Chitinophaga varians: one gene and its partner. The protein of the gene in region 2 interacts with the protein of the main gene of each other region in a pairwise test. Links are inferred from orthologs where the notes say so. Each region holds a gene or a part of one and is shown on either strand. Other genes may lie near its edges.

Region 1 (4,528 bases), 2.0 Mb from region 2 along the record:
CCCGGCGGCACCGGCGCCCGTATGCGCGGCACTTATAAAATGCAGGGTGAAATGGCCGGTAAAACCGGTACCACCAACGATAACACCGACGGCTGGTTTATTGGTTACACCCCTAAACTGCTGGCAGGCGCCTGGGTAGGTTGCGAAAACAACTTTATCCACTTTGCCACCACCGGTATAGGTCAGGGCGCCAATACAGGCCTGCCTATCTGGGCCTATTTCATGCAGAAAGTATTTGCCGATAATACACTGAAAGTTACCAGCAGTGATAAATTCCCGGTGCCGGCCAATATGACGGATGAAACCTACTCCAACTTTGACACCAACGTGAAACCCGGTGCAGAAGCGGAAGATATCGGCAACGGTTCCGAATCCGACTACCAGACCAATGAGGAAGACATGTACTCACCGGGGGCTGACAAGCCGGCGCAGGAAACCACCAGGCCCAAAGAGGAGAAGCCGGTAACGCCAAAGCCTAAAGAAGATAATAAAGACAAGGGAACACCTGCCACACCCAAAGCAGTATATCCTCCTAAAAAAGATAGTTAATCATAACAGGGGCTGACCATAAAGGTCAGCCCTTCGTTTTTTATATCATCGCCCTGAATTGCCGTCTATCCAATATCCTATAGGATTACAGGGATATTACTTACTATTGCGGTCTTAGAAAACCAAACCAACCAACCAACAACCAAACCATTAAAAAAGCGTATGCAAAAGCTAACCAAAGCATTGCTGGTAGCTGCGTTATTGCCTGTTATGGCCGTAGCGCAGGTCAGTACCCAATTCATTAAAGGCAGCTGGAAAGAGCTCACCAACAGGGCCAGGAAAGAACACAAACCTATTTTTATCGACACCTATTTTGAAGGTTGCCATGCCTGTAAAGACATGGAAGTAAAAGTTTTTCCACGGCCGGAAGTAAAAAAGTACATGGAAGAAAATTTTATCTGTACCGGTTATGACGTGTTTAAGGAAGAATTTGGGATGGAGATGTGCCGCAAGTATTTTATGCGCGGTTTTCCCACTTACCTGGTTATTTCCGGTGACGGCCAGTTGCTGGACAGAAGCTCCGGTTACCAGGAGCCTGACAGGTTCATGGCCTTTCTGAAAAACAATATTGTCCGTTACAAAGCCGGTAAAACACTGGCCGGTTTTGGCAACAGCCTTTCCTCCAAAGACCCCGCTTTCTACAGGGCCATGTGGGACAAGAATTACAAAGGCGGAGATAAAGACGAGATTGCGGGGTATCTGGCCAAACAAAAAGACAAGCTGGCCGAATCCACTTTTAAGGTAATGCAGATGACCGCTGTGCTGCCGGATGATTACCGCACATTTTACCTGAAGAACCGGGGCGCTTACCTGGACCGTTTCGGTGAAGATCTGAACATCAATATCATGGACAAGCTGCTGAAGCAGGATATAGCTGCGCTGCCAGCCGCCCTGGACAAAGCCGCATTTGACGTGTTCCTGCAAAAGCAGCAGGCCGTATACCGCCCGGAGGATTGGAACTATGTGCAGATGTATTATGCAGAAAACTACCTCTATAAAAAATGCAAAGATGTCAGGGCATTTCTCGAGTTTGCCGCTGCGCATCCGGACCGCAACGAAAACAGGGTGCGGTATATGCAGTTTTACCTGGGAGCGGAGTTAGCCAAAGATGCTGCCTTAAAAGCGCAGTACCTGAAATGGGCGGATGCGGTGGTGACTGCCGATGCCAGTCTGGAAAACCTGCAAGGGCTTGTACGGATGAGCAGGGGAGTAGACCAGGCGCAAGCCAGGAAATTCCTGGGCTGGGTGATTGATAAAAAGAAATCCTGGGGGGATGATACAGCGAAAGAAGAGGCCGAATTGAAGAATTTTGGCAGTTAAGGCCCGAAAAATCGAAAAAAAAAGCGGAGATCTGCTGATCTCCGCTTTTTTAATATCTGATAATCCAATGATTAGTTCAGTGCTTTGTTCACCAGGTCAGCAGCTTCACTGAGGAGGGTAGCAGACTGCACTTTCAGGCCGCTGGCTTCGATCAGTTCTTTTGCTTCTTTGGCGTTGGTACCCTGTAAGCGTACAATGATCGGAACGTTGATGTTGCCGATGGATTTGTAGGCGTCGATAACACCCTGGGCAACCCTGTCGCAACGAACGATACCGCCGAAGATATTGATCAGGATAGCTTTTACTTTAGGGTCTTTCAGGATGATGCGGAAGCCTGCTTCAACGGTTTGTGCGTTGGCAGTACCACCTACGTCCAGGAAGTTGGCCGGATCACCGCCGCTCAGTTTGATCATGTCCATGGTCGCCATGGCCAGACCGGCGCCGTTAACCATGCAACCTACGTTACCGTCCAGTTTCACGAAGTTCAGGTTATATTTACCAGCTTCCACTTCGGTTGGATCTTCTTCGGTGATGTCGCGGAGGGCTTCCAGGTCAGGGTGACGCATCAGGGCGTTGTCATCCAGGTTTACTTTGGCGTCAACGGCAATGATTTTCTCGTCGCTGGTTTTAAATAACGGGTTGATTTCCAGCATGCTGCAATCCAGTCCTACGTAAGCGTTGTACAGGTTGGTAACAAATTTCACCATGTTTTTGAACGCTTCGCCGCTCAAACCGAAGTTGAAAGCGATATTACGGGCCTGGAATGGTTGCAGGGCCATGTTTGGCTTTACCCATTCTTTGTATATTTTTTCAGGAGTACTGTGCGCTACTTCTTCGATATCCATACCGCCTTCAGTAGAATACATGATCACATTCTGGCCTTTAGCGCGGTCCAGGAGGATAGACAGGTAAAATTCCTTTACCGGATTAGGGCCAGGGTAATAAACGTCCTGTGCTACCAGTACTTTGTTTACCAGTTTGCCTGCTTCGCCGGTCTGTATGGTTACCAGTGTGCCACCCAGGATGTTGCCCGCAATGGTTTTCACATCTTCCGCATTTTTTCCTACAGCCACACCTCTCTGCTCAGTTCCACGGATTTTACCTTTACCGCGTCCACCAGCGTGAATTTGCGCTTTAACCACTGCAAACTCATTACCATACTGCACCTTCAGTTGCTTGTAAGCTTCGGCCGCTGCTTCCGGTGTTTCTACCGGAATGCCTTCCTGAACCGGTACATTATATTTTTTCAACAGTTCTTTAGCCTGGTACTCGTGTAAATTCATCGCAATAAAATTTGCCGCTAAAATAGGTCATTATGATTTAAATATAAAACCGCATTCATTTGTGAATTAAAAAATAACTTTGCGCGGGTTTGTTTTTTAAATCCGACTTTTAATTAATGCATAAACAGATGAGTGAATTAACGGACCAGATCAAAGAAGCTGGGGATTATATCAGAAAACACTGGCAGGAGACGCCTGTGGCCGGGGTGATATTGGGAAGCGGGCTGGGTAACCTGACCGGTGAAATAGAACAAAGCATCGAAATATCTTATCGTGATATTCCCCATTTCCCCGAATCTACGGTGGAAGGGCATTCCGGGAAGCTGATACTGGGATATATGCAGGGCAGGCCTATTGTTGCAATGGCCGGCAGATTCCACTATTATGAAGGGTTTTCCATGAAACAGGTCACTTTTCCGGTAAGGGTGATGAAGGAACTGGGCATTCATACCCTGTTCATTTCCAACGCTGCCGGCGGTATGAACGCTGACTTTAAGGTGGGTGACCTGATGATCATCAGGGACCATATCAACCTGCAGCCGGAGCACCCGCTGCGTGGCCGTAATGAGAATACACTGGGGCCCCGTTTCCCGGACATGAGCGAACCCTATTCCAAAGAACTGATCCTGTCAGCGTTTCAGATAGCTGCAGCCAACAATATTGACCTGCATACCGGCGTATATGTAGGCGTACAGGGTCCTACTTTCGAAACCAGGGCGGAATATAAATATATGCACATCATCGGCGGAGATGCCGTAGGCATGAGCACAGTACCGGAAGTGATCGTAGCGGCACATGCCGGCCTGAAAGTCTTTGCCATGAGCGTTATCACCGATATCGGCATCCGTGAGGAAGAAAATGTGATCACCCATGAGGAAGTACTGGAAGCGGCCCATGCGGCAGAACCCAAGCTAACGCTTATCTTTAGTGAATTAATCCGGCAACTATAAACGTTTTGTCATTTTCGGATGAGGCAATTTCTTATTATCATGGTCCTGCTGTTGGCAGGTAGTCATTCCTTAATGGCACAGTTCAATACCAGCCGGTTCGGCAATACGGGCGGTGGCGGCGGCTCCAGTAAAATGCAGCGAGACACGATGCACCACCACGAAGAGCCGGACACGCTTACATTGACTTACCGTTACCTCGGTGAGCCGACGGATTTTACCATCGACTCGTCTGTGGCGGATTTCAATATCGACTTCCTGAAAGTGCCGGCCAACTATATGACGCTGGGCAACAGTGGTTCAGCTGCCCGTAATATCATCTTTACACCGCTGATGAAACCCGGATTTGACGCCGGTTTTCATGCGTACGATATCTATGGCTTCAACCACGCCAATGCCAGGTTTTATAATACCAACCGTCCTTATTCC
Region 2 (4,485 bases):
CACAGGTCGTGCGCGACACCATCATCCTTGAATTTGCGCCTACCCTTACCAGTATTGTACTGGCCGGGGTGATTGGCTCTAAAATAGCCTCTGAGCTGGGCAATATGCGTATTTCTGAACAGATAGACGCATTGGAGATCATGGGCATCAATACCAAAGGTTACCTGATCCTGCCTAAAATCCTGGCCGCTACGCTGATGATCCCGGTCCTGGTGGCCATTGCCGGCTTCCTGGGTATCTGGGGCGGTAAAGAGGCGGGCGTGCTGTCCGGTGCGCTCTCCGGGGAACAGTTCATGATGGGGCTGCGGCAGGAGTTTAAGGCTTATAACGTATTTTTCGCCATGGCCAAATCCTACACGTTCGGGTTTATTATCGCCAGCGTGTCGGCCTACTATGGCTACAACGTGCAGGGCGGCGCCCTGGAGATCGGTAAGGCCAGCACCACTGCGGTGGTGGTGAGCTGCGTACTGATATTATTTATGGACTACGCGTTAACGGCTATATTACTGTAATCATGATTGAACTGAAAGATATAACCAAGGGCTTTGGAGATAAGGAGATACTGAAAGGCGTTTCGGCCGTTATGGAGTCTGGTAAGGTAAACCTGATTATTGGCGCCAGCGGTAGCGGTAAAACCGTCATGATGAAATGTATCGTGGGCCTGATGACCGTCGATACCGGTACTATCCTGTATGATAACCAGGACTTCACCGCCATGGACCACCACGCCAAGAAGGAAGTCCGCCAGCAGATCGGGATGCTGTTCCAGGGCTCGGCGCTGTTTGACAGTATGACGGTGGAACAAAATGTGATGTTCCCGCTGGAAATGTTCAGCAAAGACTCCTTAAAAGAGCGGAAAAAGCGGGTGGAAGAGTGTCTGGAGAGAGTGCAGCTGAAAGACGCCGCCAAAAAATTCCCCGCCGAAATCAGCGGTGGTATGAAAAAGAGGGTGGGAATTGCCCGTGCCATCGTATTAAATCCCAAATACCTGTTCTGCGACGAGCCTAACTCCGGCCTTGATCCACAGACCTCCCTGCTGATAGACCAGCTGATCAAGGAACTGACCCAGGAATATAATATCACCACCGTTATCAACACCCACGATATGAACACCGTAATGGAAAGCGGTGACCATATTGTATATATGTACCAGGGGCAGAAGCAGTGGGAAGGCAGCAATAAGGAGATCGTGTTCAGTAAGGACCAGAAGCTCAATGACTTCATTTTTGCCTCCGAATTCCTCCGGGAAGCCAAAGAAATGCGCCAGCTGGACATGTTCAAGGACAATAAGTGGAAAGATCAGCTGGCTGAACAGCTGAAACGCGACAGCAAAAAGTAATTTCCCTGCTAATTGGTAGCTTTATCTTAAAGGCACTAAATTGCAGAATTATGGAAATCGGCTTATTTTTGCCGCACCGATAGAAGAAACATATAACATAATAAACCAATAAAACAAGCGCGATGAGTGTTTTAGTTAATAAGGATAGCAAAGTGATTGTGCAGGGATTTACCGGTACAGAAGGTACTTTCCATGCTACACAGATGATCGAGTACGGTACCCAGGTTGTAGGCGGCGTTACGCCCGGTAAAGGCGGTACAACCCACCTGGAGCGCCCGGTGTTCAACACCGTGGCCGACGCGGTAAAAGCTACCGGTGCCAATGTATCTATCATTTTTGTACCTCCGGCATTTGCTGCAGACGCAATCATGGAAGCTACCGAAGCTGGTATTGCCCTGGTAGTATGTATCACGGAAGGTATCCCTGTTCAGGACATGATCAAGGCCAAAAACTTCCTGCAAGGTTCCAATACCCGCCTCATCGGGCCTAACTGCCCGGGTGTAATCACCGCGGAAGAAGCTAAAGTCGGTATCATGCCGGGCTTTATCTTCAAAAAAGGCAGAATCGGTATCGTATCCAAATCCGGTACCCTGACTTACGAAGCTGCTGACCAGGTAGTTAAAGCCGGTCTGGGCGTTTCTACCGCTATCGGCATCGGTGGCGACCCGATCATCGGCACCCCCACCAAAGACGCAGTGGAACTGCTGATGAACGACCCTGAAACTGACGGTATCATCATGATCGGTGAAATCGGTGGTAGCATGGAAGCAGAAGCAGCCCGCTGGATCAAAGAATACGGCACTAAACCTGTTGTAGGCTTCATCGCCGGCCAGACAGCGCCTCCGGGCCGCCGTATGGGCCACGCCGGTGCTATCATCGGTGGTGCGGAAGATACTGCTGCCGCTAAAATGAAAATCATGGCTGAATGCGGTGTTACCGTAGTGGAAAGCCCTGCTAACATCGGTAAAACGATGGCTGAAGTACTGAGCAAAAAACCAGCACTGGCCTAATCAGTTTACCCTGATATATTTGAAAAGGTGAAAAGTGAAGCGGGTCTCCCAATCACTTTTCACCTTTTTTTTGACCCCCTTATGGAAACCCATACAATACCTGCATCCTGTACAAAAAGTATAACTTACCGTAAATAGCGATATATATGCGTTTATGCCTCTCATTATTCATTGTTTTATTTTTAACCAACTGCGTGATGGCTCAGACCTATTATGACAATTCCTGGAAGAAAGTGACTGCCCTCGACGAGAAGAACCTGCCTAAATCCGCACTGGGAGAAGTAGACCAGATCTATGCCCGGGCTGTGAAAGACAACCTGCCCGCCCAGCAGATCAAAGCCCTCATCTATCAGATGAAATACACGGACCAGCTGAGCGACAGCAGTATCCAGCAAAACCTGGAAAAACTCAACCAGAAAATTGCTGCTGCCAAAGGCGCCCAGCAGGCCATCCTGCAAAGTATCAAAGGCGAAGTATTGCTGAACTATCTCCGCAATAACCGGTACCGGCTCTATAACCGCACCGCCATTGCAGAAGAGACTGGCGGCAAGGACATTACCACCTGGAGCCAGGACTACCTCCACAGCCAGATTACAGCGGCCTACCTGGCCTCCGTGGCCGACAAAGCCATCCTGCAAAAAACACCTGTCGGAGACTTCGATCCCATCCTGGTCAAAGGCACCGACACCCGCCAGCTCCGTCCGGTATTATTCGACCTGCTGGCACACCGCGCCCTGGATTACTTCAAATCAGGCGAAAACACCCTCACCAAACCAGTAGACCAGTTCGAACTGGATGATCCGGCTGCCTTTGCACCTGCCGCCACCTTCGCCCGGCATGATTTTGTAACGACAGACAAAGCCTCCCTGCAATACCAGGCCATCCTGCTGTTGCAACAACTGGTACGCCTGCACGAAAATGAAAAGGCCGCCCTGCTCGATGTAGACCTCGAAAGGATTCAGTACATGCAGCAGATCGCCGTGACGGAAGACAAGGCACAGCAATACCGCAAAGCGCTGGAACAAATGACATCGGCTTACAGCAGCGAAAAGGAAGTGACCGGCGTACTGGCCCTCCTGGCCAATACCTATATCGGTAATGCCCTGTATGGCAAAGCCGACAGCACCGCCAACCTGAAAAAAGCCAAAGAAATATGTGAACAGGCCATAGAAAAAGGCCCCGGCACCCGCGGTGCGGCCGACTGCTCTAACCTGCTCACTGAAATCAAAGCACAGGCCCTCGACCTGGTTACAGAGAAGGTAAATATCCCGTCCCTGCCTTTCCGTACCCTGGTGAAGTATAAAAACGCAGATAAGATATACCTGCGCGTACTGGCTGTGGATGAAGCTTTTACCGCTTCCCTCCAGTTGGCGCAGAATGACTATCGTGACCGACAGAACAGATACTGGAAACTGTTGCTCGACAGAAAACCGGTAAAAGCCTGGGAGCAATCACTGCCAGATCCGAAAGACTACAACCGTCACGCTGCGGAAATAAAAATCGATGCACTGCCGCTGGGACACTACATCATCCTCGCCAGCATCAAACCCGGTTTCGATCTGAAGGAAAACCCAATGGCACTGCAATTTACCTGGGTGTCCAATATCAGCTACCTGGAGAAAAACACACAGTTTATAGCCCTGGACCGCGCCACCGGTAAACCGCTGCCGGGAACCAAACTGACCGCCTTCGGTGAACAATACAATGAAGGAAAAGCGAAGTGGGTGCAGCTGGCGTCCACCGTTACCGGTAACAATGGTTCTGCTGAACTGAACCTGAAAAGCACCAATAACAGCTCTGTACGGCTTAAATGGGAGCGGCAGGGCGATGTCCTGTTCCTGGACGACTACAAATACCTGTACAACTACGGACAGGAAAAGAATACCGCCACCAAACCGCGGATCTTCCTGTTTACCGACAGAAGCATCTACCGCCCGGGGCAAACGCTTTATTTTAAAGGGATCGCTTTGGAACAGGAAGCCGGTAAAAACACCAGCAATGTGGTGAAAGGCCTGAAAAGCACCTTTACTTTATATGATGCCAATAACGAGAAAGTAGATTCAATTGTGGTGACCACCAATGAGTTTGGCTCTTTCTCCGGTAAGTTTGTGCTGCCGGAAGGACGCCTGAATGGCG

The links. Proteins that work in one complex are often made in the same cells at the same time.
Region 1: the proteins of sucD (region 2) and sucC interact in binary tests that used the Escherichia coli proteins (3 or more experiments, as listed by UniProt). The link is inferred for Chitinophaga varians from one-to-one orthologs.

What each region holds. Positions count from the first base shown.
Region 1 is NZ_JABAIA010000001.1:1,363,377-1,367,904, reverse strand. Bases 1,047-3,986 are described here. They hold sucC (ADP-forming succinate--CoA ligase subunit beta), read right to left. Parts: upstream 3,153-3,986; coding sequence 1,941-3,152; downstream 1,047-1,940. Other genes in these bases: HGH92_RS05530 (purine-nucleoside phosphorylase), read left to right, coding at 3,281-3,986; HGH92_RS05540 (thioredoxin family protein), read left to right, coding at 1,047-1,869. In the rest of the region: HGH92_RS05545 (transglycosylase domain-containing protein), read left to right, coding at 1-549; more of HGH92_RS05540, read left to right, coding at 712-1,046; more of HGH92_RS05530, read left to right, coding at 3,987-4,102; HGH92_RS05525 (putative porin), read left to right, coding at 4,142-4,528. UniProt on the Escherichia coli protein: Succinyl-CoA synthetase functions in the citric acid cycle (TCA), coupling the hydrolysis of succinyl-CoA to the synthesis of either ATP or GTP and thus represents the only step of substrate-level phosphorylation in the TCA.
Region 2 is NZ_JABAIA010000001.1:3,375,917-3,380,401, forward strand. Bases 509-3,405 are described here. They hold sucD (succinate--CoA ligase subunit alpha), read left to right. Parts: upstream 509-1,461; coding sequence 1,462-2,349; downstream 2,350-3,405. Other genes in these bases: HGH92_RS13905 (MlaE family ABC transporter permease), read left to right, coding at 509-512; HGH92_RS13910 (ABC transporter ATP-binding protein), read left to right, coding at 515-1,339; HGH92_RS13920 (alpha-2-macroglobulin family protein), read left to right, coding at 2,547-3,405. Also shown: more of HGH92_RS13905, read left to right, coding at 1-508; more of HGH92_RS13920, read left to right, coding at 3,406-4,485. UniProt on the Escherichia coli protein: Succinyl-CoA synthetase functions in the citric acid cycle (TCA), coupling the hydrolysis of succinyl-CoA to the synthesis of either ATP or GTP and thus represents the only step of substrate-level phosphorylation in the TCA.